2 regions of the Kitasatospora herbaricolor genome follow, and region 1 is predicted to be linked to the other one. Evidence: predicted binding sites of a transcription regulator. Region 1 holds the regulator's gene; the other holds the start of a gene.
The links. Region 1 encodes HspR, which represses chaperone genes until heat shock. Its sites were predicted from a motif close to TTGAGNNNNNNNNNCTCAA; they were not measured.
Positions count from the first base shown of each region.

Region 2: a site for HspR is predicted at 6,795-6,813, ahead of lon (endopeptidase La). Genes of this name have one in related genera too.

Region 1 covers NZ_JAUSVA010000002.1:4,486,335-4,502,039, forward strand. Annotated here, with positions in the region: gene J2S46_RS20060 (hypothetical protein) at 1-172, opposite strand, end outside; gene J2S46_RS20065 (LuxR C-terminal-related transcriptional regulator) at 962-1,939, shown strand; gene J2S46_RS20070 (TIR domain-containing protein) at 2,508-3,134, opposite strand; gene J2S46_RS20075 (hypothetical protein) at 3,546-3,788, shown strand; gene J2S46_RS20080 (hypothetical protein) at 3,804-4,823, opposite strand; gene J2S46_RS20085 (heat shock protein transcriptional repressor HspR) at 5,058-5,567, opposite strand; gene dnaJ (molecular chaperone DnaJ) at 5,575-6,732, opposite strand; gene grpE (nucleotide exchange factor GrpE) at 6,883-7,500, opposite strand; gene dnaK (molecular chaperone DnaK) at 7,497-9,338, opposite strand; gene J2S46_RS20105 ((Fe-S)-binding protein) at 9,892-12,111, shown strand; partial or broken gene manB (mannose-1-phosphate guanylyltransferase) at 12,469-13,533, shown strand; gene J2S46_RS20115 (Yip1 family protein) at 13,808-14,764, shown strand; gene J2S46_RS20120 (alanyl-tRNA editing protein) at 14,921-15,705, shown strand, end outside.
Region 2 covers NZ_JAUSVA010000002.1:5,796,747-5,812,451, forward strand. Annotated here, with positions in the region: gene J2S46_RS25695 (multifunctional oxoglutarate decarboxylase/oxoglutarate dehydrogenase thiamine pyrophosphate-binding subunit/dihydrolipoyllysine-residue succinyltransferase subunit) at 1-2,963, opposite strand, end outside; gene J2S46_RS25700 (sensor histidine kinase) at 3,307-4,437, opposite strand; gene J2S46_RS25705 (response regulator transcription factor) at 4,527-5,261, opposite strand; gene J2S46_RS25710 (rhomboid-like protein) at 5,753-6,526, shown strand; gene lon (endopeptidase La) at 6,836-9,229, shown strand; gene J2S46_RS25720 (NHL repeat-containing protein) at 9,573-11,018, shown strand; gene J2S46_RS25725 (GtrA family protein) at 11,134-11,661, shown strand; gene J2S46_RS25730 (ROK family transcriptional regulator) at 11,676-12,908, shown strand; gene J2S46_RS25735 (ABC-2 transporter permease) at 12,959-14,014, opposite strand; gene J2S46_RS25740 (MarR family winged helix-turn-helix transcriptional regulator) at 14,114-14,563, shown strand; gene J2S46_RS25745 (MDR family MFS transporter) at 14,841-15,705, shown strand, end outside.

The sequences.
Region 1 (15,705 bases):
CGTCCGCGGCCGGGGCGACCAGGGTGCGCGCGCTCGCGGTCACCGTGAACGAGGTCCGGGAGCTGTCCGCGTGGGCGGGCAGCGCGCCCGCCGCGGCCGCCAGGGCCGCGACCGAGAACGCCGTCGCGGCGCCGCCTGCCCAAGGTCTCCGGCGTACCGGCGAGTCCCCCATGAAAAGCCCACTCCCCCACAGAACATGACGCGCAGCACTCCGGATCAAACCACTACCGCCCCGGCGACGCCACTTCGTTCCACCGCCGCCCGACTCGTACACGTAGCACCCTTCCCAGGGCGCGCGACGGCGCCGGGACGGCCGCCGGAACATCGCCTGTACGGGTGGTGGCCGGGCAGCGCCGCACCGGCGGCCGGCCGGCGCCGGCGGGCCGCCCGCGGGTGTCCTCCGGCGGCGGCGGAAATCCGCCCGGAGGGGGGGAAGGCGTAGTCCGGTTCGAACTCCTGCGCCGAATGACCGTTCGGCCGGTCGGGCCGGCGTACGGAAATGCGCGGAACGGGGCGAATTTCCCCCGGAGTGGCACCGGCCTCCGCTGCAAGTTCCTGCACTTGCGGAAACCTGCAATCAGGCGCCACTTGTTCACCGGCCGACACACTGTGATGGTGGAGACACGCCAAGTCGTCCGGGCCGTCGCAGCCCGATGAAGGCGACTTGCTCTTCGCATGGGTGCGCCCGGTACGTCCGTGCCGGCGCACACGGGGGGAAGAGCACCGGGGGGAAGCCATGTGTGGTGATGGCCTCCCGTCTCCGGGGCCGGTGAGGCGTTGCTGCTCCGCCTCATCGGAAGCGCCGTGAGCTTGGCGTTCACCGGCGGGCCCCTGGGGCCGGGCGTGCCAGCGCACGGCCGGCCCGGGGGGCCGCCGGCAAGCGGAGTCCTTGATCGCGGACATGCACCTCCCCTGCGATCATGATCGGACGTTGAGGGACATCCGGCAGGGAGTTGTTCGAGTGACCGCGGATCCGACGGCCGGCCAGGGCACGGGTGTGCCGGACGAGCCGGCCCGGCAGCTGTACCTGGCGATCCTGGCCGAGGGCGGGCGGATACCGGTCAGCGCGGTGGCACCCTCCGCCGAGCCCGCCCTGCGGCAGCTCCTCGACACCGGCCTGCTGATGCCGAACGCGGTGGACGCCTCCTACACGGCGGTCAGCCCGCGCGCCGTGACCGACCGGCTCGGCGCCGAACTCCGCTCCGAGGCAACCCGGTTGCTGGTCCGAGCGGAGGGCCTGCCGACCGCGCTGGACGGCCTGACCAAGGCCTACGACGCCGTTCCCCGGCTGCCCGACCAGCGCGGTGACACCACCCTGGTCCAAGGCCGCGAGGCCATCCGGCACCGGATCGCGGAGCTGCTCTCGGACTGCCAGGAGGGGCTGCTCACGGCGCAGCCCGGCACCCGCGAGGCCACCACGATGGCGCTGGCCCTGCGTCAGGACGTCCCGCTGCTGTTGAGCGGCCGGAGCCTGCGCACGCTGTACCAGCCGACGGCCGTCCTGGACGGCAGCGCGGCCGACTACGCGCTGGAGGTGTCCCGGCTCGGGGCCCGGCTCAGGGTCCTGGACGAGCCCTTCCAGCGGATGATCATCGTCGACCGGTCGATCGCCGTGGTGCCCGCCGCCGACGACCACAGCCGGGCGGCGTTCATCTCCGACCCCGCCGCCGTCGCCTTCCTGGTCGCCGTCTTCGAGCGCGACTGGGCCCGGGCCGACTCGGTCGAGTGGGAACCGGCGGCGGCCAAGGGAGCGGCCCGGCTGGCCGCCGACCGGGTCGGCCGGCTGCTCGCCACCGGGCTCACCCAGCGCGCGGTGGCCACCCGGCTCGGCCTCAGCGAGCGCACCGTGGCCGCCCACATCGCGCGGCTGCGCGAGCGGCACGGTGCCCAGACGCTGTTCCAGCTGGGCTGGCTGATGCGGGGCGGCCGGGGTGAGTGAACGCACCGCCACCCCCCGGCCCGGCGGCCGGCCCTCGGCGCCGGCACGGGCCACGTACCGCCCGGATCGGTTCCGCCGGCGGCTCGCCCGGGAGGGGGCGGTCCGCCGGGCGGGGTCCGCGGCGACGCTGCCGGGCGGTCCTGCCGGTACGGGTGGGGCACGTGGGGGGCGATGTCCGGTGGCGCGGCGGTCGCCGGCAGGGCTGCGGTGTCCGGCGGCGGTCGGCGTGCCGCCGGCCGTCGGCCCGACGGCGGTCGGCGTCCGGGGCGTGGCCGGCGTCCTGACGGTGCGCCGCGCGCGGGACGGTCAGCGGGCCGCGCGGAGGCGCCGGGGAGTGCCCGGCACCGGGAGCGGGTGCGGGCGGTCTGCCGACGTCCGGTTCGGGCGGCTGCCGTCCCGGGGGGTGACCCGGTGGGTGATCAGCAGTCGGGAGGGCCTGGCGAGCGTGCGGTTGCCGGCCGCCGCCCGGGGTAGCGGGAGCGGTACGGCGCCGAGTGGCTCTTCCGGCCGGGCCGGCAGGTGCGGGGAGCCGGGGTGTGTCCCGGTGGACGGAACGTGGTGCCGGGGGTCAGCCGGTCGCGGCGCCGGTGGCCCAGAAGTCGAACGGTCCGACGGCCGGCGGCTGCTGGCGCGGGATGGTGAAGTGCTCGCCGGGGGCGGTCCAGAAGCCCTCGCGCAGCGAGAGCGCCATGCCGGCCCAGTCGAGCGCGGTCTCCACGGTGTGCCGCAGGGCCTCCTGCGACCAGGTGTCGTCGAAGACGAGCGGCAGCACGGGGGCGACCTGCTCGATGGTGGCGATCAGCGGGTTGTGGGTGATCGCCTCGTCGACCAGCAGGACGACGGGCTTGCGCAGCGCGGACGCCCAGCCGAGCTCCAGGCTGACCCCGGCGCTGAGCGGCGCCCCGACGTACGCGAACACCAGGTCGGCGGTCTGCAGCGCGCGGAAGTCGGAGGGGACCCGCGGCTCGGGCGCCCGGCCGGCCACCGTCCAGGCGTCGCTGTGGTGGGCGCTGTACACGGCGGCACCGCTGCGCAGCAGCGTGGACCGGAGCGTGGTCAGCCTGGTCCGGCTCGCCAGGGTCACCACGCTGTCGGCAGGCCCGGTCAGTCGCATCAACGGCGCGGCGAGGAACACTCGGGCTCGCCGGCCCTCGGGGGCATGACCGGCGTGATCGCGCTGGTAGGGCTCACTCATGTCGACTCCGGGGGAATGGCCGGCCGGAGCGGGGGCTCGGGTCGGCCTGCGGGCTTTCGGGCTGGCGGTGACCGACGCTCACGGCATTCGGATGCCAGTGTTGAGTTTTGGTTGACGGATCAATATGTGGCGATATGCCTGGTATGGTCTGCGGAAACCATGAGCTGATCGTCCAACAAGCACCGCAAAGGCGTCCACTGTCACGCGGTGTCATCTGGCTGCCTGGCAGAGAGATGACAGCCCCCCGCCCTACTGCTCCCGCCGACCATCTGCCAGAGTTAGCTTCGCTTCGAAAGATTGAGGATCAGGAATCCGGCAGAATCGATTGCCGTTCCTGGACAACGGCGGGCACAGTCGATCGAATGTGAACCGCAGTAGTCATGTAGGCCTGATCTTGAAGGAAGTGGTCTTGTGCGCAAGGCGCGTCGTCTCGTCACCGTGGCCCTCCTCGCCGGAGCAGCCCTTTTCGTCGGCTCCGGTCCGGCGAGCGCCGACCTGATCTGGAACAGGTCCGTCCCGGCCAACCCCGTCGAGACGGTCACGGTGGCGCCCCAGCCGGCACCGCAGCCGGCGGGCGACGGAGACCTGATCTGGACCGTCGCCACCCCCCGCCCCGCAACGCAGTCGCTCACCGGCGACCTCATCTGGACCTGATCCAGGGCCGCTCCGTCAGTCGAGGTCGCCGTCACCTTCGGGCAGCCGGTGGAAGCTCTCCGAGAGCTTCCACCCCAGCTGGAAGAGGGTCTCGGCGTCGTACTCCTCGCGGAGTTCGGCGATGTGCCGTGCGAGCGTGCGCTCGCTGAGGCCCAGGTTGCGGGCGATGACCCGGTGGCCGACCCCCTGCAGCATCATCCGCACGATGTTGCGGCGCAGCCGGGTCACGACCTCCGGCGGCACGTCGCCGTTGCCGAGGAAGGGTATGGCCCGCTCCCAGCAGCCCTCGAAGAGGCTCAGCAGGTAGCCGATCACGGCCTCGTCCCGGATGAAGGCGGCCCGCTCCGTGTCGCCGCTGCCGGGGATGACCGCCACCGTCCGGTCGATGATCATCAGCCGGGTGAACGGCTCGTCCAGGGTGCGGACCTGGCCGCCCTCGGCCGTCATCGCCGTGACGTAGTGCCTGGTGGGCGCCGAGTAGCGGGTGCTCGGCTGGTAGATGGTCCGCCGGGACACCCCGCGCCGCAGGATGCCCACGTCGAGCGCTATCGCCGCCTCCGTGGGGAACGACCTGGCCCCGCCGCCGGGCTGGGCGCTGAGTATCTCCTTGGTGCTGCCCTCGAAGAGCGCGGACAGCCGCTGGTTGATCTCGGTCTTGCCCACCAGGTGCTCGACCGGGCCGCCCTCCCGGGGGTCGGCGCCCACCTCGCTGTAGGCCTGGCTGAGCTGCTGGAAGTCGCTGGGCAGGGCCATCGACCGGCTGAGCAGCTCCAGCGCCTTGCGCTGCCAGGCGGCGGAGAGGCCGGCCGTCAGCTGCCGCGGGTCGACCGCCACCAGGACCCCGGGATCGTCCATGTCGGGGACCAGCAGGCCGATCTCCACCAGCTCGCGCAGCTGACTGGTGCCGTCACAACCCGACTCGGCGGGGACCAGCCGGCCTCCCGACCGGACCGCCGAGAGGTAGAGCGTCCGGGCGCCCGCGGACAGAACACCAAGTCCGCCCTCGGTCACTCCTGGCTCATCGGTGCCGCCCATTTATGGCTCCTTGACCCCCGCCAGGCCGATAGTTGGAAGATCGGCCGTACTCACCCACCCTGATACCAGTGAATACCGTATAGGAGTTGACGCTTGGCACTACCGTCCACGATCCGGCTTTTCGGCGCGGAGAGCAAGAAAGATGTTGTGCGCAGAACAAGTTCGGGAACGGCCGAAGGCCGCCGACGGTCGGTGGAATAGACCGTCGGCGACCTGCCCATGACAATGCCGGCTTTACCGCTTGGGCCGCCAGACCACGAGTGCGCTGGACTGCGTGACCTGCTGGTACGGAACCAGATCCCGGCGGTAGGAGGCGTGCACCGCGGCCTCGCGCTGCTGGAGCGCGCTCGCGGCGCCTTCCAGGGAATCGGCCAGCTCGGTGATCCGCGACTGCAGCGCGGCGACCTGGTTCTCCAGCTCGATGATGCGCTTGATCCCGGCCAGGTTGATGCCCTCGTCCTGGGACAGCCGCTGCACCTCGCGCAGCTGCTGGATGTCCCGGGCGGAGTAGCGCCGGCCGCGCCCGGCCGTCCGGTCGGGGCAGACCAGGCCGAGCCGGTCGTACTGGCGCAGGGTCTGGGGATGCAGGCCGGAGAGCTCGGCGGCGACCGAGATCACGTAGACCGGGGTGTCCTCGGTCAGCACGTACGCCGGGTTGCCTGCCGGGCTGCGGGTGGGCCGGCCGGGACGGGGGCCTCCGGGGAGGCCGTCGCCGAGGCCGACGCCGATCGAGTCACGGTTCATGTGCTGGTCACGCTCCCTCCGCCGCCCGGAAGAGGGCGGCCCGCGGGTCGTCCGAGGCGGTGGCCTCGCGGTACTGCTCCAGAGCCGTCAGCGCGTCGCCGGTGACGTGCTGCGGTACCACGACGTCCACGGTGACCAGCAGGTCCCCGCGGGTGCCGTCCTTGCGGGTGGCGCCCTTGCCCCGGGCCCGCAGGGTGAGGCCGTTGGCACTCCCCGCGGGCAGTCTGAGTTTCACCGCCGGGCCCTTCAGCGTCGGCACCTCGATGGTGCCGCCCAACGCCGCTTCGGGGAAGGACACCGGCACACTGACCGTCAGGTTGTCGCCCTTGCGCCCGAAGACCGGGTGCGGGTCGACGTGGACCAGGACGAACAGGTCGCCGGGCTGGCCGCCGCGTTCGCCCTGGGCGCCCTTGCCCTTGAGCCGGATCTTCTGGCTGTCCTGGACGCCGGCCGGGATCCGCACCTGCATGGTGCGGGCCGAGCTGGCCCGGCCGCTGCCGTGGCAGTCCTGGCACGGGTCGTCGACGATCATGCCGCGGCCGCGGCAGTCCCGGCAGGGCTCGGAGAGCGCGAAGGCGCCCTGGCCCCGGCTGACGGTGCCGGCGCCGACGCAGGTCGGGCAGACCCGCGGCGTGGTGCCGGCCCTCGCCCCGGTGCCGCTGCAGGAGCGGCAGGGCGCCTGGCTGGTCATCCGCAGCGGCACGGTCGCGCCGTCCACCGCCTCCTCGAAGCTGAGGGTCACCTCGGTCTCGACGTCGGCGCCGCGGCGCGGCTGGGCCTGGCGCCCGCCCCGCCCGAACAGACCGCCGAAGACGTCGCCGATCCCGCCGCCCCCGCCGCCGGCACCGCCCTGGGTGCCGCTGAAGAGGTCGCCGAAGTCGAAGCTGTAGTTGCCGCCACCGGGACCACCGGCCCGGTAGCCGCCGTTGGCGAAGAGGGTGCGCGCCTCGTCGTACTCCTTGCGGCGCTTGTCGTCCGAGAGGACGTCGTAGGCCTCGGAGATGTCCTTGAAGCGGTCCTCCGCCTTGGCGTCACCCTTGTTGGCGTCGGGGTGGAACTCCCGCGCCAGCTTCCGGTACGTCTTCTTGATCTCGGTGGCGGTGGCGTCCTTGGGCACGCCGAGGACCTTGTAGTAGTCCTTTTCCACGTAGTCCTTGCCGCTCATGGCTGCCGCCACCTCCCAGAGTCAATAGATCCTTGGTACCCCCGGGCGGTGCCGGCGGCGCTGTCCGCCCCGCCGGTACCACCCGCGGACACGGCACTGCGGAGCCGTTCGCCGTACTGGACGACGTACGACTCCGCAGCGCACAGGGTGTCAGCTTTCCGCGCCACCGTCAGCCTTGTCGGCCTCGGCGTCCGCCGCCTTCTCGGCGTCGTCCGGCCCGGACGTGGTCTGGGTGCCCGGCTGGGGCTCCGCGACCGCGACCATCGCCGGGCGGATGATCCGCTCGCCGATCCGGTAGCCCGGCTGGAGGATCTGCACGCAGGTGTCCTCGGTGACGTCCGAGGAGTAGCTGTGCATCAGCGCCTCGTGCATCGTCGGGTCGAAGGGCTCGCCCTCCTTGCCGAACTGCTGCAGGCCCAGCTTGGCGACGACCGTCTCCAGGCTGTCGGAGACGGACTTGAAGCCGCCCGTCACCTCGCCGTGCTCGCGGGCCCGGCCGATGTCGTCCAGCACCGGGATCAGGCTCTCCAGGATGTTGGAGACCGCGATCTCGCGCACCGTCAGACGGTCCCGCTCGACCCGCTTGCGGTAGTTCTGGTACTCGGCCTGCAGGCGCTGGAGGTCACCAGTGCGCTCGGCCAGCTCACGCTTGGCAGCGGCGAGCTCCTCCGAGGTACCGCCGGAGACCGCCTCTTCGGCGGCCTTCAGGACAGCCTCCTCGGCGGCGGAGTCGTCGCCGGGCTCAGCGCCCTGCGGCTTCTCCGTCATGCCGCACCACCCTTGGGCTTCTCGTCGTCGACGATCTCGGCGTCGACCACGTCGTCCTCGGGGGCGCCGGCCGACGCGCCCTCACCGGCGGCCGCACCGGCGGCGTCGGCGTTGGCGTAGAGCGCCGTGCCGAGCTTCTGGGCGGTGGTGGAGACCTTCTCGGTGGCCTCGCGGATGGCCGCGATGTCCTCACCCTTGAGGGCTTCCTTGAGCTCGGTGATCGCGGCCTCGACCTCGGTCTTGACGTCGGCCGGGAGCTTGTCGGTGTTGTCCGCGATGAACTTCTCGGTCGAGTAGACGAGCTGCTCGGCCTGGTTGCGGGTCTCGACCGACTCGCGACGCTTGTGGTCCTCCTCGGCGTACTGCTCGGCCTCGCGCATCATGCGCTCGATGTCGTCCTTCGGCAGCGCGGAGCCACCGGTGACGGTCATCCGCTGCTCCTTGCCGGTGCCGAGGTCCTTCGCGCCGACGTGCATGATGCCGTTGGCGTCGATGTCGAAGGTGACCTCGATCTGCGGCAGGCCGCGCGGGGCCGGGGGCAGGCCGGTCAGCTCGAACATGCCGAGCTTCTTGTTGTACGAGGCGATCTCGCGCTCGCCCTGGTAGACCTGGATCTGCACGGACGGCTGGTTGTCCTCGGCCGTGGTGAAGATCTCCGAGCGCTTGGTCGGGATCGTGGTGTTGCGCTCGATCAGCTTGGTCATGATGCCGCCCTTGGTCTCGATACCCAGGGACAGCGGGGTGACGTCGAGCAGCAGGACGTCCTTGACCTCGCCCTTCAGGACACCGGCCTGCAGGGCGGCGCCGATGGCGACGACCTCGTCCGGGTTCACGCCCTTGTTGGCGTCCTGGCCGCCGGTCATCTCCTTGACCAGCTCGGCGACGGCCGGCATACGGGTCGAGCCACCGACCAGGACCACGTGGTCGATCTCGGACAGCGAGATGTTCGCGTCCTTGATGACGTTGTGGAACGGGGTCTTGCAGCGCTCCAGCAGGTCGGCGGTGAGCTGCTGGAACTGGGCTCGGGTGAGCTTCTCGTCCAGGTGCAGCGGGCCCTCGGCGGAGGCCGTGATGTAGGGCAGGTTGATCGAGGTCTCGGAGGACGAGGACAGCTCGATCTTGGCCTTCTCGGCGGCCTCGCGCAGACGCTGCAGGGCCATCTTGTCCTTGGACAGGTCGACGCCGTGGCCGGCCTGGAAGACCTTCACCAGGTGGTCGACGACCTTCTGGTCCCAGTCGTCACCACCGAGGTGGTTGTCACCGTTGGTGGCCTTCACCTCGACGACCCCGTCGCCGATCTCCAGCAGGGAGACGTCGAAGGTGCCGCCGCCGAGGTCGAAGACCAGGATGGTCTGGTCGTCCTTGTCGAGGCCGTAGGCCAGGGCGGCCGCGGTCGGCTCGTTGACGATGCGCAGGACGTTGAGGCCCGCGATCTCACCGGCCTCCTTGGTCGCCTGGCGCTCGGAGTCCGAGAAGTACGCCGGAACGGTGATGACGGCGTCGGTGACCGTCTCGCCCAGGTAGGCCTCGGCGTCCCGCTTGAGCTTCTGCAGGATGAAGGCGGAGATCTGCTGGGGGTTGAAGTCCTTGCCGTCCAGGTTGACCTTCCACCCGGTGCCCATGTGGCGCTTCACCGAGCGGATGGTCCGGTCCACGTTCGTGACCGCCTGGCGCTTGGCGACCTCGCCGACCAGCACCTCGCCGTTCTTGGCGAAGGCGACGACGGACGGCGTGGTCCGAGCGCCCTCGGCGTTCGTGATGACGGTGGGCTCGCCGCCCTCCAGAACGCTGACGACCGAGTTCGTCGTACCGAGGTCGATGCCGACCGCGCGTGCCATCGTAAATACCTCCACGGAAGAGTTGAGCTTTACGGGCTCAAGCATGCCTGACGAGATCGGGAGCGTCAACAGGCTTGAGCCGTCGCCACTCAACTTTACTGCGCGCTTATCTGTACGGCATCCCGCGCCACGCCGTTCCACCTGGCCCGACCAGCACACGTTCCCGCCCCGCCGACGGCCACCGACTCCGACCACCACCCCACGAAGCACCCGCCGGCGGCACCCCGCCGCCCGCACGAGCACCCGCACCGGACCCCACCGACCGAAGCCCGAACCCCCTCGCGCACGCCCCGCGGCACCGGCCGAAGAAAGCCCCCCATCCGTTCGCGCACCCCCCGCAGCACCGGCCGGCGGAAGGCCACCCCGGCGAGGGAGCCTCAACCAAACAGGTGAGTAAGCCCTTAGTGACTGCCGCCATACCTTGCGCATCTTCTGAACGGGCGTTAACGAGCGATAGTCTCCGCCGAGGTCCACCTGCAAGTTACCGATGAGTACAATCGGTCGGACCCCTTCTACACACAGCTCGACCCCAGCCGCAGGAGACGGAGAGCCGATGCAGCTAGCAGCGATCGTCATCTCGCTGGTCACCACTGTGATCGGCACCGCGCTCGCCGCCCGTGCGGCCGCGTACATCTACAAGGTGGTGAAGACCGGCTCGCCGGACGCCACCCGCACCGGGAACCCGGTGCGGAGGGCGAAGACGGTGGCCGTCGAGTTCCTCGGCCACACCCGGATGAACCAGTGGGGCGTCGTCGGCGTCGCCCACTGGTTCGTCGCGGTCGGCTTCTTCACCCTGATCACCACCCTGGTCACGGCCTTCGGGCAGCTCTTCGACGCCGAGTGGACGATCCCCGTGATCGGCCACTGGCTGCCGTTCGAGATCTTCACCGAGCTGGTCGGCACCCTGACCACGCTGGGCATCGCGACCCTGATCGTGATCCGGCTGCTCAGCCTGCCCGGCCGGGCCGGCCGCAAGTCCCGCTTCGCCGGCTCGATCGCCTGGCAGGCGTTCTACGTCGAGTACACGATCCTCGGCATCGGCATCTGCATCATGGTGCTCCGCGGGCTGGAGGGCGCCCTGGCGGGCGTCGAGTCCTACGAGGCCGCGTACCTGGTCTCGTACCCGCTGGTGCTGGCCTTCAAGGGCCTCTCGCACAGCACGCTGGAGAACCTGATCTACCTGTTCGCGATGCTGAAGATCTGCATCTCCTTCGCCTGGGCGACGACCATCGGCGTCAACCCGTCGATGGGTGTGGCCTGGCACCGCTTCCTCGCCTTCTTCAACATCTTCTTCAAGCGCGAGGAGAGCGGCTCCGTCGCCCTCGGCGCGCTGCGGCCGATGACCAGCGGCGGCGCCCCGATCGACTTCGAGGACCCGGCCGACGACGCCGTCTTCGGCGTCTCCCAGGTCGAGCACTTCTCCTGGAAGGGCATCCTCGACTTCTCCACCTGCACCGAGTGCGGCCGCTGCCAGTCGCAGTGCCCCGCCTGGAACACCGGCAAGCCGCTCTCCCCCAAGCTGCTGATCATGAGCCTGCGCGAGCACGCCTTCGCCAAGGCGCCGTACCTGCTGGCCGGCGGCGGCAAGGACGCCGAGGGCAACGAGATCGCCACCGCCGAGCAGCTCAAGGACGTCCCGGCGGCCGCGCTGGCCGAGGCCGAGCGCCCGCTGATCGGCACCGCCGAGGAGAACGGCGTCATCGACCCGGACGTGCTCTGGTCCTGCACCAGCTGCGGCGCCTGCGTCGAGCAGTGCCCGGTGGACATCGAGCACATCGACCACATCGTCGACATGCGCCGCTACCAGGTGATGATCGAGAGCTCCTTCCCGACCGAGGCCGGGACGATGCTCAAGAACCTGGAGAACAAGGGCAACCCGTGGGGCATGGCCACCAAGGCGCGCCTGGACTGGGTCAAGGAGCTCAAGAAGGAGACCGGCATCGAGGTGCCGGTGATCGGTGAGGACATCGACCCGGCCGAGGTCGAGTACCTCTACTGGGTCGGCTGCGCCGGCGCCCTGGAGGACCGCGCGAAGAAGACCACCAAGGCCTTCGCCGAGCTGCTGCACACCGCGGGCGTCAAGTTCGCGATCCTCGGCAAGGAGGAGACCTGCTCGGGTGACTCCCCGCGCCGCCTGGGCAACGAGTTCCTCTTCCAGATGCTCGGCGCGCAGAACGTCGAGACGCTGAACGCCGCGCTGGAGGACGCCCCGGCCAAGCGGATCGTGGCGACCTGCCCGCACTGCTTCAACACCATCGCCAACGAGTACCCGCAGCTGGGCGGCCACTTCGAGGTCATCCACCACACCCAGCTGCTGCAGCACCTGATCGACGAGGGCAAGCTGCTGCCGGTCAACCCGGTCGAGGGTCTGATCACCTACCACGACCCCTGCTACCTGGGCCGGCACAACAAGGTCTACAGCCCGCCGCGCGAGATCATGGACAAGGTCCCCGGCCTGCGCCAGCAGGAGATGCACCGCCACAAGGAGCGCGGCTTCTGCTGCGGCGCCGGCGGCGCGCGGATGTGGATGGAGGAGCGGATCGGCAAGCGCATCAACAACGAGCGGATGGACGAGGCGCTGTCGCTCAACCCCGACATCGTCTCCACCGCCTGCCCGTTCTGCCTGGTGATGCTCTCCGACTCGGCCAACGGCAAGAAGAACGAGGGCGCGGCCAAGGAGCACCTGAAGGTGGTCGACGTGGCCCAGCTGCTGCTGGAGTCCGTCAAGGCGGCGCCGACCGCCGAGGCGGCCCCGGAGACCGTGGACGCCTGACCCGTACCGGCCGGCCCGCCACCCGTGCGGGCCGGCCGGGCGGGCGCCGCCCGAGCGGCGCCGTTCGACAGTTCTGCTACAAGTTCTGCTACAACCGGGCCCGGTCCGCGCTTCCTCGGCGTCGGCCGGGCCCGGTCGTCCCGGGGCCGCGCCCGGGCCCTCGTCCGGCTGGACGTCCCGCCAATCGGGCGGGCGCCTGACCGGGCCGCCGCGGGAAGGAAATACAGTAGGCGCCTGACCCGCGCCGTGCGGGTCTGTCCCGCACCCGGACGGACCGGGCGGGGACCACCACCAGCGGAGGCTGCAGCCGCACCGGCGGCGGCGCCACACCGGAGCACAAGGGGAACAGCGCAGACCATGACCGAGGCGATCATGCTGGTCGGCGGCAAGGGCACGCGACTGCGCCCGTTGACGACCCACACCCCCAAGCCCATGCTCCCCGTGGCGGGCGTCCCGTTCATCGCACACCAGCTGGCCCGCGCCGCGGCCGCCGGCGTCACCCGGGTCGTGCTCGCCACGTCCTACCTGGCCGAGGTGTTCGAGGACCACTTCCAGGACGGCACCCCGTACGGGATCGAGCTGGTCTACCTGACCGAGCGCGAGCCGCTGGGCACCGGCGGAGCGATCCGCAACGCCGCGTCCGGCCTCACCTGCGGCCCCGACGAGCCGGTCCTGGTCTTCAACGGCGACATCCTGTCCGGCGTCGACATCGCCGGCCTGCGCGACGGCCACGTGGCCGCCGGCGCGGACGTCACCCTGCACCTCACCCGGGTCGAGGACCCGCGGGCCTTCGGCCTCGTCCCGACCGACGAGGACGGCCGGGTGCTGGAGTTCCTGGAGAAGCCGGAGACGCCCGAGCAGATCGTCACCGACCAGATCAACGCGGGCTGCTACGTCTTCACCCGTTCGGTGATCGACCGGATCCCGGCCGGCCGCGAGGTCTCCGTGGAGCGCGAGACCTTCCCCGAGCTGCTCGCCACCGGCGCGCTGCTGCGCGGCGTGGTGGACACCTCGTACTGGCTCGACCTCGGCACCCCCGCCGCGTTCGTCCGCGGCTCCGCCGACCTGGTCCTCGGCAAGGTCGACTCCCCCGCCGTCCCCGGCCCGACCGGCGACGCCCTGCTGCTGCCCGGCGCCAGCGTGCACCCCGGCGCCGTGCTCAGCTCCGGCACCGTGGTGTCCGAGGGCGCGGTGGTCGAGGCCGGCGCGATCGTCGAGGGCAGCGTGGTGCTGCCCGGCGCGACCATCGCCGCGGACACCTTCGTCAAGGACTCCATCGTCGGCGCCTACGCCGTCATCGGTGCCCGCACCTCGCTGGACGGCGCCGTGATCGGCGACGGCGCGACCGTCGAGGCCGACAACGAACTGCCGAACGGCATCCGGATCGCCTGCGGCACCCTGCTGCCGGTCGGCGCCGTGCGGACCACCGCGGGCCCGGGCGGCTGCCCGGCCGGCGCCTCCGCGGCGGCCGCCGTCCACGCACCGCGGGTCGGCGCCCAGCACTAGGCCCCGTTCCGGGAGTGCTTCGCGGGCCCGGCACAGGGCCCGCGAAGCACTCCCGCCCGGCCGTTCCGGCCGAGGCGACGGCCGCGGGGGCGCGGGGCGACCGCGGACGGCCCGTCACAGAGTCGCTGCAATCCCGTCCCGGAGCCTTGATCGACCGCCGCGGGGGCCGAAGGACCGGTACCTTCGGAACGTGGCTGGCAATCGATACGACAGCGGTCAGGGCGCCGATCCCCGCAGATGGACGGCTCCCCCCGGGGGGAATCCGCAGCAGCAGTACGGGCAGGCGGACGGACCCGAGTACTTCACCGCGCCGCAGGGCCGGGGCCCCGCGGCCGGCCCCGGCGGCTACGACCCGTACGGCGCCGACCAGCCCGGCCACACCCGGGCCTTCCCGGTCGGCGACGGCGACCCGTACGCCGGTGGCCCCGGCGGCCCCCCGCAGGGGTATCCGCAGCAGTACCCGCCGGAGTACGGGCAGGACGGCTACGGTCAGCAGGGGTACCAGCAGGAGGGGTACGACCAGCAGGGCTACGGCCCCGAGTACGGGCAGGACAACGTCGCGGTCTACCGCGCCGGCGGCCAGTCGGCGCCGCGGGTGGCCGGGCCGCGCCCGCGCTGGCGCGAGCTGCTGACCGGCATCTACCGTTCGCCCTACGCCACCTTCGACCGGGCCCGCGACCACCAGGTCTGGCTGCCCGCGCTCTGCGTCTCGCTGCTGTACGGCGTGCTCGCCGTCCTCGGGCTCGGCCTGACCCGCGAGGACGTGCTCGACTCCACCTTCACGGTCGCGCTGTCGGCCCTCGCCGGCTCCGCGGTGGTCTTCACCCTCGCCGGCGCCATGCTGGGCGCCGTCACGTACGCGCTGGCCCGGCAGTTCGGCGGGGACGGCCCGTGGCGCTCCACCGTCGGCCTGGCGATCCTGATCGGCTGGAGCACCGACGCGCCGCGGCTGCTGCTGGCGCTCTTCCTGCCGGCCGACAACCTGGTCGTCCAGGTGGTCGGCTGGGTCACCTGGCTGCTCTGCGCCGGGCTGCTGACCGCCATGGTGCGCCGGATCCACGACCTGCCCTGGGGCAAGGCCGCCGGCGCCGCCTCGCTGCAGCTGCTGGCGCTGCTCGTACTGATCAAGCTGCCGACCCTGGGCTGAGAGCCGGCCGGGGGTACGCGGGTGACCGGGCGGGCCCCGGTGCGGGGCACCGTCCGGGGGAGAATGGCCGGGCGGGCCGCCTGTACCGGGGCCCGCCCCGCTTCCGGCTCCCCGGAGCCCTCGCCACCCACCCTCGCACCAGTGCACGGAGCCCGTATGACCCTCCCCACCACGCACGTCAGCTTCCCGGCCGGGGCGGTGACCGGCGAATCACCGGTCCTCGCCGTCCGGCCGCTGGCCGACGGGCGGTACGCCGTCGTCACCGCGGCGACGCCGTTCCACCCGCTCGACCACACCTGGCCGGACCAGCCCGCCGACACCGGGACCCTCACGGTCGACGGCGTCGAGCGGCCCGTCGTGGACTGCCTGACCGGCGCCCTCGGCCCGGACGGCGGCGAGCTGCTGGCCGGCGCGGACATCCCGGTCCGGCGCGGCGACGAGCAGTGGTCCTGGCTGGTCCTGCACGTGCTCACGGACGACCCGGGCGACATCGTCGGCCGTCCGGCCTCGCTCAGCGTCGACGCGGGCCGCAGGGCCGCCCTCAGCGCCTCGCACAGCGGCTGCCACCTGCTCGCCCTGGCCCTGAACGCCGCCCTCGCCCCGCGCTGGCGCAAGGACCCGGGCCGCGCCGACGCCTTCGGCAACCCCGACTTCGACAGCCTGGCGATGGCCTCCTCGGTGATGGACACGGAGGCCAGCACCGACACCTACCGGCTCGGCAAGTCGCTCAGGAAGAAGGGCTTCACGGCCGAGGCCGCCGACGGGCTGCCCGCCCTCGCCGAGGCCCTGCCCGCCGTCACCGAGGCCGTCAACGACCTGCTCGCCGCCTGGGTCGCCGCCGACGCACCGGTGCGCGTCGAGACGCCCGGCCCCGAGCTGACCGCCCGCCGCCAGTGGCACTGCGAACTGCCGGAAGGCCCCGCGCAGATCTACTGCGGCGG
Region 2 (15,705 bases), 1.3 Mb from region 1:
CGGGTCAGCGAGTAGCCGTACTCGAAGCCCATCGCCGCGTACTCCGACAGCAGGCTGTCGTAGACGGTGTAGCGAGCCTGGTCCTCGGTCAGGTACAGCAGCGGGGTGTAGTCCTCGCCGGTGACCCGGTCGATCAGCACCGCGTGGCGCTGGCCGAAGGTGCCGCGGCGGCTGTCCTGGCCGGCCAGGCGGACGGGGTGGCCCTCCATCAGCAGCGAGCCGATGGCGAGCGTCTCGCCCATGGCCCAGTCGATGGTGTTGTCCTCGACCGAGGCCGCGCGGCGCTGCAGCTGGGGCAGCAGGCGCGGGTGGACGGTCAGCCAGTCCGGCAGGTTGACCTGCGAGGCGGCGATCCGCTTGACCATCTCCTGGGAGATGCCGGTCTGGATGTTGACCGGGAAGTCGGCCTGCGGCTTGCCGCCGGCCGCCGAGACCGGCGTCTGCGCGGCGTCGCGGACCTCGGAGAAGACCTTCTCCAGCTGGCCCTGGAAGTCCTGGAGCGCCTGCTCCGCCTCTTCCATGGTGATGTCGCCGCGGCCGATCAGGCCCTCGGTGTAGAGCTTGCGCACCGAGCGCTTCTTGTCGATCAGGTCGTACATCAGCGGCTGGGTGAACGACGGGTTGTCGGCCTCGTTGTGACCGCGGCGGCGGTAGCAGATGAGGTCGATCACGACGTCCTTGTGGAACTCCTGGCGGAACTCGAAGGCGAGGCGCGCGACGCGGACCACGGCCTCCGGGTCGTCGCCGTTCACGTGGAAGATCGGGGCCTCGATCATCCGGGCCACGTCGGTGCAGTACATCGAGGAGCGCGAGGAAGCCGGGGCGGCGGTGAAGCCGACCTGGTTGTTCACCACGACGTGCACGGTGCCGCCGGTGCGGTAGCCGCGCAGCTGCGACATGTTCAGGGTCTCCGCGACTACGCCCTGGCCCGCGAAGGCCGCGTCGCCGTGGATCTGGATCGGCAGCACCGGGAAGGAGGTGCCGGCCAGGTCCAGGACGTCCTGCTTGGCGCGGGCGATGCCCTCGACGACCGGGTCGACCGTCTCCAGGTGGGAGGGGTTCGCGGCCAGCGAGACCTTGATGGTCTCCCCGTCCAGGCCGGTGAAGGTGCCCTCGGAGCCCAGGTGGTACTTGACGTCGCCGGAGCCGTGCATCGACTTCGGGTCGAGGTTGCCCTCGAACTCGCCGAAGATCTTGCCGTACGGCTTGCCGACGATGTTGGCGAGCACGTTGAGGCGGCCGCGGTGGGCCATGCCGATCACGGCCTCGTCGAGGCGGTGCTCGGCGGCGGCGTCGATGGTGGCGTCCAGCAGCGGGATCAGCGACTCGCCGCCCTCCAGCGAGAAGCGCTTCTGGCCGACGTACTTCGTCTGCAGGAAGGTCTCGAAGGCCTCGGCCGAGTTGAGCCGGCGCAGGATGCGCAGCTGCTCCTCGCGCTCCGGCTTGGTGTACGGCTTCTCCAGGCGCTGCTGCAGCCACTTGCGCTGCTTCGGGTCCTGGATGTGCATGTACTCGATGCCGACGGTGCGGCAGTACGAGGCGCGCAGCAGGCCGAGGATGTCGCGGAGCTTCATCATCTTCTGGCCGCCGAAGCCGCCGACGGCGAACTCGCGCTCCAGGTCCCACAGGGTCAGCCCGTGCTCCACGACGTCCAGGTCGGGGTGCTTGCGCTGCTTGTACTCCAGCGGGTCGGTGTCGGCCATCAGGTGGCCGCGGACCCGGTAGGAGTGGATCAGCTCCATGACGCGCGCGGTCTTGTTGACCTCGTCGTCGTGGGTGGCGGCGACGTCGGTCGCCCAGCGGACCGGCTCGTACGGGATCCGCAGCGACTCGAAGATCTCGTCGTAGAAGCCGTGCTCGCCCAGCAGGAGCTGGTGGATGGTGCGCAGGAACTCGCCGGACGCCGCGCCCTGGATGACCCGGTGGTCGTAGGTCGAGGTGAGCGTCATGATCTTGGAGATGCCCAGCTTGGCCAGGGTGTCCGGGGACGAGCCCTGGAACTCGGCCGGGTACTCCATCGCGCCGACGCCGACGATGGTGCCCTGGTTCTGCATCAGGCGCGGCACGGAGTGCACGGTGCCGATGCCGCCGGGGTTCGTCAGCGAGACGGTGACGCCGGTGAAGTCGTCCATCGTGAGCTTGTTGGCGCGGGCCCGGCGGACGATGTCCTCGTAGGCCTGCCAGAAGCCGAAGAAGTCGAGGGTCTCGGCCTTCTTGATGGCCGCGACCACGAGCTGGCGGTCGCCGTTGGGCTTCACCAGGTCGATCGCCAGGCCCAGGTTCACGTGGTCCGGCTTCACCAGGAACGGCTTGCCGTCCTTGACCTGGTAGCTGTGGTTCATGCCCGGGCTGGCCTTGACGGCCTGCACCAGGGCGTAACCGATCAGGTGCGTGAAGGAGACCTTGCCGCCGCGGGCGCGCTGCAGGTGGTTGTTGATGACGATGCGGTTGTCGATCAGCAACTTGGCGGGCACGGCGCGCACGGAGGTCGCGGTCGGCACCTCCAGCGAGGCGTCCATGTTGGTGGCGACGGCCTTCGCCGGGCCGCGCAGCGGGATCAGCTCGGGGCCCGTGGTGGCGGCCGGGGCCGCGGCCGGGGCGGCGGCCTTGGGAGCCGGCGGAGCGGCCGGTGCTGCGGCCAGCGGCGCGGGAGCCTGCTGCACGGGCGCCGGAGCGGCCGGTGCTGCGGGCGCGGGCGCCGCCGGAACGGCAGCAGGGGCAGGGGCGGCAACGGGAGTCGGCGTGGGGCCGACCTGGGTCGCGGCCTGGGTCACTGGAGTCACCTCGGTACCGGGCTTGTAGTCGGCGAAAAAGTCCCACCAGGCTCGGTCGACCGAGTTGGGATCCTGGAGGTACTGCTGGTAGATCTCGTCGACGAGCCACTCATTGGGGCCGAAGCCCGAGGGCTCCGTCGTAGTGCGTGGGGCCGAGCTGTTGGGGGTTTCAGGGGACTGTGGCGACACGGCGGCAACCGCCCTCTTCCGCTTCCTTTTGGGATGGTTGGACAGCGGGGATTAAGGCTACGCCCCTGACCAGTGATCGCGTAGTCCCAACAGCCCAGGCGTCACCCAGATCACAGTCATGACCTGCAATTTGGCCGAAAAAGTGCGTTAGAAGTTCCGTGGTCAGGGGAAGCGATCGGTTCCGATCAGTGGTCTTACCCCAGTAAAACCGGACAAAACCGGGAGTGCGGCTGTCCGCATGGCGGACAGCCGCACGAGCCCGGAGGCTCTGTCCCGATTGTGTGACAGTTGCCCCGCTTGCTCCCGGCGGGGCGGGGCCGGCGCGGGGCGGACCAGGAGCGGTCTAGCGCTGCCCGGGCAGCCGGACCTCGATCCGGCAGCCGCGGGCCGCCTCCGCCACCTCGATCTGCCCGCCGTGCAGGTCCACCGCCCAGCGGGCGATCGCCAGGCCCAGGCCCGTGCCGCCGTCGCTGCCCGGCCCCTGCGCGGTGGCGGCGCCGCTGCGGCTGAACCGCTCGAAGACCCGGCTGCGGTCCTGCAGCGGGATGCCAGGCCCCTCGTCCTCGACCTCCAGGAGCAGGCCGCCCGGGTCCGCCGACGGGCGTGCCCGGACGGTCACGGTGCCGCCGGGCGGGGAGTGCTTGCATGCGTTGTCGACCAGGTTGGCGACCACCTGGTGGAGCCGCTCCGGGTCCGCCACGCCGGTCAGCCCGGACGGCCGCACCTCCAGCGCCAGCCGGACGTCGCCGCGGCGGGAGAAGGCCCCGCCGGCCGTCGCGCCGTCCACCGTGACCCCGCGCAGCACGCCGTCCAGGAAGGTCCGCACCTCGAACGGGCGGGCGTCCAGCGGCACCACGCCGCCGTCCAGCTTGGAGAGGTCCAGCAGGTGGGTGACCAGCCGGCCCAGGCGTTCGGTCTGTTCCAGGGCCGCGCCCAGGGTGGCCGGGTTCGGCTGCACCACGCCGTCGACCACGTTCTCCAGCACGGCGCGCAGCGCGGCGATCGGCGTGCGCAGCTCGTGCGAGACGTTGGCGACCAGCTCGCGGCGGTGCCGGTCGGCGGCCTCCAGGTCTGCTGCCATCTGGTTGAAGGTCGCGGCCAGCTCGCCGATCTCGTCGCGGGAGGACACCTCGACCCGGCGGCTGTAGTCGCCGCCGGCCATCTCGCGGGCGGCGAGCGTCATGTCGCGCAGCGGGGCGGTCAGCCCGTGCGCGAGGAACTGCATGAAGAGCAGGGAGGCGATCATCGAGAAGATCATGATGATCCGGATCTGGGTCTCGGACCGGATCGCGACCACGACCATGCCGCTGGCCAGGAAGACCGAGACGATCACGAGCAGGGCGAGCTTGCCCTTGATCGAGCGCACCGGGTCCAGCGGGCGGATGTCGGCCCAGACGCGGCGCGCCGCCCGGGCGGCCAGAGTCGGCGGCCGGGTGGTGTCGGTGTCCCCGTTGCGTTGCTGTGGAAAGGTCATGAGTCCCCTGACTGATCCCCGCGAGCCCCCCGTGTGCGTGCACGGCGTGGGCCCCCCGGAGGCCCAGCCGCTGGTTGTTCGTCCGGCCGTCAGGCGGCCGGTGCCTCCAGCGCGTACCCCACGCCGTGGACGGTGCGGATCCAGCTCGCGCCGATCTTGCGGCGCAGGGCCTTCACGTGGCTGTCGACGGTGCGGGTGCCGGAGGCGTCCGTCCAGTCCCAGACCTCGGCGAGCAGCTGTTCGCGGGTGAGCACCGCGCGCGGCTGGGCCGCCAGGCAGGCGAGCAGGTCGAACTCGGTCGGCGTGAGGTGGACGTCGCCCGAGGCCAGCCGGACCCGCCGCTGGACGTGGTCGATCTCCAGCTCGCCGAAGCGCAGGCTGCCGAGCGTCGGCGTCCTGGCCGCCTGCTGGGCGCGCTCCACGCGGCGCAGCAGCACGTTGACCCGGGCCGCCAGCTCGCGCATCGAGAAGGGCTTGGTCATGTAGTCGTCCGCGCCGACCCCGAGGCCGACCAGCAGGTCGGTCTCGTCGTCGCGGGCGGTCAGCATCAGCACCGGGACCGGGCGCTGTGCCTGGATCCGGCGGCACACCTCCAGGCCGTCGAAGCCGGGCAGCATGATGTCGAGCACGACGAGGTCCGGCTGCCAGGTGTGGAAGCCGTCGACGGCGCCCGGGCCGTCGTGGGCCACGGCGACCTTGAAGCCCTCCGCGCCCAGCCGGGCCGCGATCGACTCGGCGATCGTCGGCTCGTCCTCAACCACCAGCACTCTGCGCTGGCTGCTCACCGCGTTGCTGGTGTTGTTGTCCTGCTGAATTTCTGTCACGGTCACGCCACCGCCCCCAGGGCTGCGGGCCGGCCGTCGGTGGGACGGCGGGCTCCGCTCGTAGTCTTGTTCCGTCGTGGACTGTGCCGGGTCCGCCGTCCCCGCAGGTGCGGAGGGGTTCGCAGGTGTGGACCGCTCACCCCTTCCGCACACCGCAGCGTACGGACAGCGGGCGTATCCCGGCAGATGGACCAGGCATTTCCGGCCCGCGGAGCGGGATCCGGCCTGGTCCGGAGTTGGCACGGGCCGATACCTTACCCGCCCAGAATTTCCCCCGTAACGGTGCGTATGCACCCAAGGTGATGACAGACTCCCCTTCAGGAGTCGCTACTCGTGCGTAAACAGAGGGTTGGTCCGGACCATCTCGGGCAGGTGCCCCACCGTACGCGTTCGATCTTCACGTCCTGTTCCCAGCGAACACTCAGATCCTCGACGTAACGTGAGCACGACAAGTGTGGCAGGGATGCCGGCCGGCCCGGAAGGGAGGTGCAGTGCCAGGCGTACGACGGGAGTCCGTCACTCCCGGACCGCCCTACGGCGGACTGCGGCTCGGGCTGCGCGCGGGCCCGGCCGGCTGGGTGCTCCGGCGGGTCCCCACGCCCCGGCGCACCCCCTTCACGCTGGCCTTCCTCGCCACCCTGGGCGCCACCACGGTCTTTTCCCGGCAGGCCGATCCGGAGCTGGTCCGCCACCTCCAGGAGCTGTCAAGCACGGACGGCCACAACCTGCTGCGGCACCCGCTGCAGTCCCTGCTGCTCAGCGGGTTCTGGGTGGCCGGGCCGGTCTGGATGCCCTACCTGTGGGCCTTCGCCTTCACCGTGGCCCCGCTGGAGCGCCGGGTCGGACCGGCCAGGGCCGCCGGGGTCTTCGCCGCCGGACACGTGCTGGCGACCCTGCTGTCGCAGGGCGTGGTGGCGACCGCCGTCCGGGCCGGGCGGCTCGGCCCCGACGCGCTGGACACGCTCGACATAGGCGTCAGCTACGGCGTACTGGCCAGCCTGGGGGCGCTCGCCGCGCTGCTCCCGCGGCCCGGGCGGCTGCTGGTGCTGGCCGGGGCCGGGCTGCTGGTCGCCGACCAGGTCGCCACCGACCAGGACCTCGTCACCGGAGTGGGCCACCCGGCCGCGCTGCTCCTCGGCGTGCTGCTCGGGTGCCGGCTGCGGCGCCGGACCCGGCCGCCCCGCCGGGCCCGCGGCCGGCACCCGGCCGGGGAGCGGTCGCGTACGGAGGCCTCGCGCGGCCGGGCCGTGCTCGACCGGGCGTAGGCCCGTCGCCCGCCGCTCGGCTCCGTGCCTCCCGCTCGGCCTCCCTCCCGCTCGCCCTCCCGCCCGCTCGCCCTCCCGCTCGCCCTCCCCGTCCGCCCTCCCTCGCGCCGGCGCCACCGGTCCGGCCGGCCCTTCCGCGGGGCCGCCCTCGCGTCCCCGCGCCCGGCCCGGTTGCCCCGGCGGGCCGTTTGACGCGCCCCCGACCGGGACGTTCTCCCCTTTCGCTGCTGGCGAACAAGGGGCTGGGAACAACGGGCGCCCGCCAAACCTTAGTCAGGTCAGCTCAACTTCACTGACTGGGGAGAGATCATGGCATCGACGTCCACACCGCTCACCCTGCCCGTCCTGCCGCTCGACGACGACGTCGTGCTGCCGGGCATGGTCGTCCCGCTGGACCTGTCGGACACCGAGGTGCGCGCCGCCGTCGAGGCCGCCAGGTCGGCGGCCGTCGGCACCCAGAAGCCCCAGGTCCTGCTGGTTCCGCGGGTGGACGGCTCGTACGCGGCGGCCGGCACCCTCGCCACCGTCGAGCAGGTCGGCCGGCTCGCCGACGGCGACCCGGCGGCGCTGGTCCGGGCCGTCCGCCGGGTCCGGATCGGCGTCGGCACCACCGGCCCCGGCGCCGCGCTCTGGGTGGAGACCACCCCGTTCCGCGAGTCCGCCGTGCAGACCCCGCTGACCGGCCGGGCCGCGGAGCTGGTCAAGGAGTACAAGGCGGTCTCCACCCAGTGGCTGCGCAAGCGCGGCGCCTGGCAGATCGTCGACCGGGTGGCCCAGATCGAGGGTGTCGGCGAGCTGGCCGACAACATCGGCTACGCGCCCTTCGCCACCGCCGAGCAGAAGCTCAAGGTGCTGCTGGAGGCCGACCAGGTGGCCCGCCTGGAGTACGCGCTCACCCTGCTGCGCGAGCACCTCGCGGAGGAGGAGGTCAACGACACCATCCGCAAGGACGTCGAGGAGGGCGTCGCCAAGCAGCAGAAGGAGTTCCTGCTCCGGCGCCAGCTGGAGGCCGTCCGCAAGGAGCTGGCCGAGCTGAACGGCGACCCGGCCGACGAGGAGGGCGACTACCGCGCCCGGGTCGAGGCCGCCGACCTGCCGGAGAAGGTGCGCGAGGCGGCCCTCAAGGAGGTCGACAAGCTGGAGCGCGCCTCCGACCAGTCGCCCGAGGGCAGCTGGATCCGCACCTGGCTGGACACCGTGCTGGAGCTGCCCTGGAACGAGCGCTCCGAGGACGCGTACGACATCGCCGGGGCCCGCGCCGTCCTCGACGCCGACCACGCCGGGCTCGCCGACGTGAAGGACCGCATCGTCGAGTACCTGGCCGTCCGCAAGCGCCGGGCCGACCAGGGGCTCGGCCTGATCGGCGGCCGCCGAGGGGGCGCCGTGCTGGCGCTCACCGGCCCGCCCGGGGTCGGCAAGACCTCCCTGGGCGAGTCGGTGGCCCGCGCGATGGGCCGCTCCTTCGTCCGGGTCGCGCTCGGCGGCGTCCGGGACGAGGCGGAGATCCGCGGCCACCGCCGCACCTACGTCGGCGCGCTGCCCGGCCGGATCGTCCGGGCGATCAAGGAGGCCGGCTCGATGAACCCGGTCGTGCTGCTCGACGAGATCGACAAGGTCGGCTCCGACTACCGGGGCGACCCGGCCGCCGCGCTGCTCGAAGTGCTCGACCCGGCGCAGAACCACACCTTCCGCGACCACTACCTGGAGGTCGAGCTCGACCTCTCCGACGTGGTCTTCCTGGCCACCGCCAACGTGGTCGAGGCCATCCCCGAGGCCCTGCTCGACCGGATGGAGCTGGTGCGCCTGGACGGCTACACCGAGGACGAGAAGGTCGTCATCGCCCGGGACCACCTGCTCCCGCGCCAGCTGGAGAAGGCCGGCCTCACCGGCGAGGAGGCCTCGCTGACCGAGGAGGCCCTGCGGCTGCTCGCCGGGGAGTACACCCGGGAGGCCGGCGTGCGGAACCTGGAGCGCGCGATCGCCCGGGTGCTGCGCAAGGTGGCCGCGCAGAGCGAGCTCGGCGAGCGCGAGCTGCCGGTGGCGATCGGCGGCGACGACCTGCGGGCCCTGATCGGGCGCCCGCACCACACCCCGGAGGCGGCCCAGGAGCCGGCCGAGCGGCGGACCGCCGTCCCCGGGGTGGCGACCGGGCTCGCGGTCACCGGCGCGGGCGGCGACGTCCTCTACATCGAGGCCTCGCTCGCCGACGCCGAGACCGGCGGCACCGGCCTGACCCTCACCGGGCAGCTGGGCGACGTGATGAAGGAGTCGGCGCACATCGCGCTCTCCTACCTGCGCTCGCGCGGCGCCGAGCTGGAGCTGCCGGTCACCTCGCTGCGCGACCGGGGGGTGCACCTGCACGTGCCGGCCGGGGCCGTGCCCAAGGACGGGCCGAGCGCGGGCATCACCATGACCACCGCCCTGGCCTCGCTGTTGTCCGGCCGCAAGGTCCGAGGCGACGTGGCGATGACCGGTGAGGTCTCGCTCACCGGCCGGGTGCTGCCGATCGGCGGGGTGAAGCAGAAGCTGCTCGCCGCCGACCGGGCCGGGGTCACCACGGTGATCATTCCCAAGCGCAACGAGCCGGACCTGGACGACGTCCCGGCCGACGTGCTGGAGCGGCTGACCGTCCACCCGGTGGCGGACGTCCGGGAGGTGCTGGCGCTGGCCCTGGAGCCGGCCGAGGTGCTGATCGCCGCCTGACGGGCGGGCCGGGTCCGGGTGCGCCCGACGGGACATGACGTCCCGTCGGGCGCGTCCGCGTACTGGGACGCCCTTGTGAGACGCCTCGTCAGTACTCCAGCATGGGGCCCATGGATCGCCACGCCCACCTGAGCCGTCGACTCGACGTCGACCTTGCTCACGCGTGTTCCGCGATCTGTCGCCGCGCCGTCTGACAGCGCGGTGACCCCGCCCGGCGTGCCCGGGTCCTTCCCTGTCCGAGGCTCCCCTGGTTCCGGGTGAGCGTCCGGGCGGCGTGCACCGCTGTCCTCCGCTCCCCGGGCGCGCCCCGGAGGGGCCCACCACGACCCAGGACGGGACACCCATGCGCCTCGCGCCTCCCCTTCGCGCCGCCGTGCTCTCCGCCGCCGCGCTGCTGCTCGCCCTCGGCGGGACCACGCCCGCCACGGCGGCCGGCACCTTCGGCCCGCTGCCCCCGCACAACCCCTACGCCGGCCCGCCCGGCACCGCCACCATGCACGGCGACACCGGCTCCTCCGACGCCACCCCGCTGCCCGGCCCGAAGGCCGGCCCGCTCTCCTCCGACCGGATCGCCCTGCAGTCCGCCTGCCCCACCGTCCTGGTCGGCTCCGACGGGTTCCCCGTCGCCCTCTGCACCACGATCTTCGGGCTCACCCCGACCGTCCACCTGCTCGACCCGGCCGACGGCGGCTCGCTCGCCGAACTGCCGCTCGCCAAGGGCTCCCTGCTGGGCGGGGTCTACGCCTACCTGGACAACCTCGACCGGCTGGTCGCCGTCGACGGCAACGGGGACCTGCTGCGGATCGCCCACCGCCGTGACGCCGCCGGCGACTGGGAGCTGTACGTCGACAGCCGTCTCCCGCTGGGCGCCGCCGTACCGGCCGGGGACGCCGTCACCGGGGTCTCGCCCGACTGGCAGGGCCGGGTCTGGTTCGCCACCGGCGGGGGAGTGGTCGGCACCGCCGACGACCGGACCGGCACCGTCCGGACCCTGGCGCTCCCGGCCGGCGAGAAGGTCGCCAACAGCATCTCCACCGCCCCCCAGGGCACCGCCGTCTCCACCACGCACGCCACCTACCTGCTGACCGCCGGGGCCGACGGAACTCCCGTGATCACCTGGCGCCGTGCCTACGACCGCGGCCCGGGACGCAAGCCCGGCCAGCTCAGCTGGGGCACCGGGTCGACCCCCACCTTCTTCGGCCCGCGCACCGGCACCGAATACGTCACCATCGTCGACAACGCCGCGCCGACCGTGAACCTGCTGGTCCACCGCACCGACACCGGCGCCCAGGTCTGCTCGGTGCCGGTGCTCAGGGCCGGCGGCAGCGGCAGCGAGAACTCCCCGGTCGCGGTCGGCAACGCCGTCTTCGTCGCCAGCACCTACGGCTACCCGTACCCCAAGCTGCCGGAGGACGCCGGCCCCGGCGTGCCCGCCTCCGACACGTTCCGCGGCGGCCTCAGCCGGGTCGACGTCCGGGCGGACGGCTCGGGCTGCGACCTGGTCTGGGACACCAGGGTGCGCTCCGCCGCGGTGCCCCGGCTGTCCACCGCCGACGGGCTGATCCACACCGTGCTGCGCAACCCGGTGATCCCCGGCACCGACGCGACCTCGGTGCTCGACCCCTACTACTACGCCGAGGTCGACCCGGCGACCGGCGCGGTGGTGCGCACCAGGTACACCGGCGCCGGCTTCGTCTTCGACACCCTGCAGATGGTCGGCTCGATCGCGCCCGGCGGGGTCGTCTACCAGGGCACCACCACCGGCGTGCTCCGGATCACCGGGGAGTGAACACCGGCCCGGGCCCGGGCGGACGGGAGCGGACCGGGGGCGCCCGGCCCCGGCCGTGAGCCGGGCCGGGCTCTCGGATGTCGGCCCGGGCCGGGCACCGTGGGACACTGCGAGGATGCCGTCCCCCACCCAGCGCGCCCTGGCCCGAGTCCCGGCCCGGCTCCGCCCGGTCCTGGTGAAGCACCGGAAGCTGGTGAAGTTCCTCCTGGTCGGGAGCACCTGCTTCGTCCTGACCGTGGTGGTGAACCTCTCGCTGAAGCTCACCGTGCTCCAGCACAAGCCGGTCGTGGCGCTCACCGTCGCCACCGTGATCGCCACCGCCGTCTCCTACGTGCTGAACCGGCAGTGGTCCTTCCGGGCGAACGGCAAGCAGCGTGAGGCCGTCCTGTTCTTCGTCGTCAGCGCGGTGGCCGTGCTGGTCAACGACGTGCCGCTGATCGTCTCCCGCTACGTGCTCGACCTGCGCAGGCCGGACGTCAGCGCCTTCACCCAGGAGGCGGCGGACTTCCTCAGCGGCATGGTGGTCGGCACCCTGCTGGCCATGGTGTTCCGCTACTGGGCGATGCAGCGCTGGGTCTTCGTGAACCTGGCCGAAACCCCGGCGGCCCCGCAGGAGCGGCCGGCGCGGGTCCCGCAGGCCTGAAAGGGGCGACAACGATGCGCGAGACGGACCCCAGACAGGCCGGGCCGGCCAGCCAGCAGGGCATGCGCCGGGCCAACCTGGCCCTCGTCCTCGGACAGATCGCCGAGGGCCCGCGCTCCCGGGCCGAGGTCGCCGCGGCCACCGGGCTCACCCGGGCCGCGGTCTCCTCGCTGGCCGAGGAGCTGCTCGCCGCCGGGCTGCTCACCGAGGCCGGTCCCGCCACGCCCAGCGGCAAGGTCGGCCGTCCCGGCACCGCCCTGGGCCTGGCCCCGGACGGCCCCGGCGGCCTCGGGGCCGAGATCGGCGTCCAGCACCTGGCCGCCTGCGTGGTGGACCTGCGCGGCGAGGTCCGCAGCTGGCACCGGATGGAGATCCGCAACCAGGGACGGCAGCCCGCCGCGGTCTTCGCCGACCTCGCCGAACTGCTCCGCCGCGCGGCCGAGGAGTCCGGGCTGCGGCCCGCCGGGCTCACCCTCGCCGTGCCCGGGCTGGTCGGCGCGGCCGAGGGGATGGTCGAGCGGGCGCCCAACCTCGGCTGGGCCGGCCTGCCGGCCGCCGCCGAACTACGGCTCGCCCTGCGCGCCTGCGGCGCGGCCGAGCTGTCCGCCCTGCCGATCGAGGTCGACAACGAGGCCAACCTGGGCGGGCTGGCGGAACTCTGGCTCGGCGGGCGGCCCGGCGACTTCGTCCACCTGTCGGCCGAGGCCGGCATCGGCTCCGCGCTCGTGGTCGGCGGGCGGCTGCTGCGCGGGGCGCGTGGCTTCGCCGGCGAGCTGGGCCACATCCCCGTGCGCCCGGACGGTCCGCCGTGCGCCTGCGGCGCGCGCGGCTGCCTGGAGCAGTACGCGGGCGAGGCGGCGGTACTGCGGGCGGCCGGCCTGGCCGACGTCCGGGGCGACTGGGTCGCGCTGCTCGCCGGCCGGGCCGCCGGCGGGGACGAGACCGTGCTGGCGGCGCTGGCCGGCGCCGGCGCCGCGCTCGGCATCGCGGCCACCGGCGCGGTGAACCTGCTGGACCCGGCGGAGCTGGTGCTCGGCGGCGGCTACACCGAGCTGGCGCCCTGGCTGCTCCCCGCGATGCGGGCCGAGCTGGCGGCCCGGGTGACCGTGCGTCCCTGGTCGGACGACTGGCTGACGGTCTCCGCGCTCGGCCGCCGGGGCCCGCTGCTGGGCGCGGCGGTCGGCGTCGTCCGGGCGATCGTCGCGGACCCGGGGCGTTTCGCCGGCCGGGGGAGCGACGCCGTCTGAACCGGCGGGCCGCCCCGCCCGTCGTCGGGGCGGCCCGGGCGGTCGACGCGTCAGCGCGGGGCCGGCTCCTGGACGCGGCCCGGCGGCGCCTCCTCCTGGCGCCCCGGCCGGAAGGACACCGCGAGCAGGGTGACGGCGACGCCGACCACCGCCCAGGCCACCAGCACCATCAGCGGTACGGCGATCCCGGTCGCGTCGAAGTAGGCGATCGAGCGGGCCACGTCGGTGCCCGCGCCGTTCGGGATCCAGGCGCCGATCGCCCGCCAGAAGGCCGGCATCAGCGGCGGCGGGAAGACCCCGCCCGCACTGGGGTTGCCGAGCACCACGAAGACCAGCACCGCCAGCCCGATGCCGACGATGCCGAACAGGCACTGCAGGGCCATGGTGAACGCGCCGACCGCGAACACCACCAGGCTGCCCAGCCCCAGCAGTCCCCAGGTGGAGCCGGGCAGCGCGTCCAGCACCGGGCCGACGATCAGTGCGCCGCCGATGCCGGCCGCGACCGAGTAGAGCGCCAGGGTGCCCAGCCGGATCACCGCGCGGCCGGTGCTGGCGGGCCGGGAGCCGGCACTGATGCCGAGGATCGAGGCGACCAGGTAGCCGCCGACGCACCAGCCGATCACCAGGTAGAAGGAGGACAGGCCCTCGGCGTCCCCCGGCGCGAGCGGCACCACGTCCTGGACGACGACCGTGCGGCCCTGGCCCTTCGCGATGCCGGTGGCGATCTCCTCGGCCGCCCGGGCGGCGGCCGGGCCGCGGGCGTCGGCGACCAGCAGGGTGTCCTGGGTGCCCGCCGGGTCGAAGACCAGGGCCGCGTAGATCTTCTGGTCCTTGATCAGGGCGGTCGCCTCGGCGGGGTCGGCCACCGTCCCCGCCTTCACCGCGTCGTCCGGCACCGCCTCCAGGGCGGCGACCAGCTTCGGCTGCACCTGGGGCGGGGCGACCACCGAGATCGAGAGCTGATGCGGGCTCGGGTGATGCAGGGCGCCGACGTACGACACGATGAAGCCCAGCTGGAGCAGGAGGACGGCGATCACCAGCAGTGCTGCGCGAGGGGTCACCGCGTCCTTGAACTCCGCGACGAACCCCTGCCCGGAGGCGGCCATCGACATCTCCTCACTTTTAGGTACCAATCGGATACTTCGTATCATCAACCACTTGCCTGCCCGCCAATCCCGCGCCGATGCCTGCGGGATACTGGCCCGGTGAGTGACGAGCAGGCTCTGCTGGCGGTGGAGCGGGAGATTGCGCTGCTGTTCCGGCGGGGCCGGGCCAAGGTGGCGGAGCTGTCCCGTCAGGTGCACCCGGAGCTGGAGGGCATGGCGTACAGCATGCTCGGCTTCGTGGAGCAGGCCGGCCGGGTGCGGCTGACCGACATCGGTGCGCACTTCTCGGTCGGCAAGGCCACCGTCAGCCGCCAGATCAAGGCACTGGAGGAGATCGGCCTGGTCGCCCGGGAGGCCGACCCGCTGGACCGCCGGGCGTCGCTGGTGTCGCTCACCGCGGACGGCGCCGAGCGCTACCTGAGGGTCCGCGACTCCCGGACGGGACGGTTCCGCGAACTGCTGGCGACCTGGCCGCAGGACGACGTGCTGCGCTTCGCCGACCTGCTGGAGCGGTTCAACGAGCTGACCGGCGAGTCGCTGGAGGACTGACCCGGCGCCACCTCCGGGCCCGGTCGGGGCCCGGCCCGCGGCGACCGGCGATGTTCCGGCACGGGTGCCGTGCCGCTCCGTCGCGGCTCAGCCGGGGACGAACCATCGGTGCGGGCCATGGCCGCCGAGGATTTTACTTAGGCTTGAATAAAGTTGCCCGAGTCAACCATCCACCCTATGGTTGCTCAAGGCAACGAATTCGCGTCAAAGCCGAAGGACCCCGATGACCGTCACCTCGCCCGCCCCGACCGGAGCCGTCGCCGACGACGACGCCCCGATGACCCACCGTCAGGTCCTGGAGGCTCTCTCCGGGCTGCTGCTCGGGCTCTTCGTCGCGGTGCTCTCCTCGACGGTCGTCTCCAACGCCCTGCCGCGGATCCTCACCGACCTGCACGGCGGCGAGTCCGCCTACACCTGGGTGATCACCGCGGCCCTGCTCTCGCTGACCGCATCCACCCCGATCTGGGGCAAGCTCTCCGACCTGGTCAGCAAGAAGCTGCTGGTCCAGATCGCCCTGGTGATCTACATCGTCTCCTCGGCGCTCGCCGGGCTCTCCCAGAACACCGCCGAACTGATCGCCTGCCGCGTCCTGCAGGGGACAGGCGCCGGCGGCGTGACCGCGCTGGCCCAGATCTGCCTGGCCGCGATGGTTCCGCCGCGGCAGCGGGGACGCTACAGCGGCTACTTCGGTGCCGTCTTCGCCCTCGCCACCATCGGCGGCCCGCTGATCGGCGGTGTCATCGTGGACACCGACTGGCTCGGCTGGCGCTGGTGCTTCTACGTCGGCATCCCGTTCTCGCTGGTCGCCATCCTCGTCCTGCAGCGGACCCTGAAGCTGCCGGTGGTCCGGCGCAAGGCGAAGATCGACTACCTCGGTGCCACAGTCATCACCGGCGCCGTCAGCCTGCTGATGATCTGGATCACGCTGGCCGGCAAGAACTACGCCTGGCTCTCCTGGCAGACCCTGGCGATGGTCGGCGGCGGCCTGCTGCTCGGCGCGCTCGCCGTCCTGGTCGAGAGCCGGGCGGCCGAGCCGATCATCCCGCTCTCGCTCTTCCGGCACCGCACCGTCACCCTGGCCGCCGTCGCCAGTGTGCTGGTCGGCGTCGGGATGTACGGCGCGACCACCTTCCTCAGCCAGT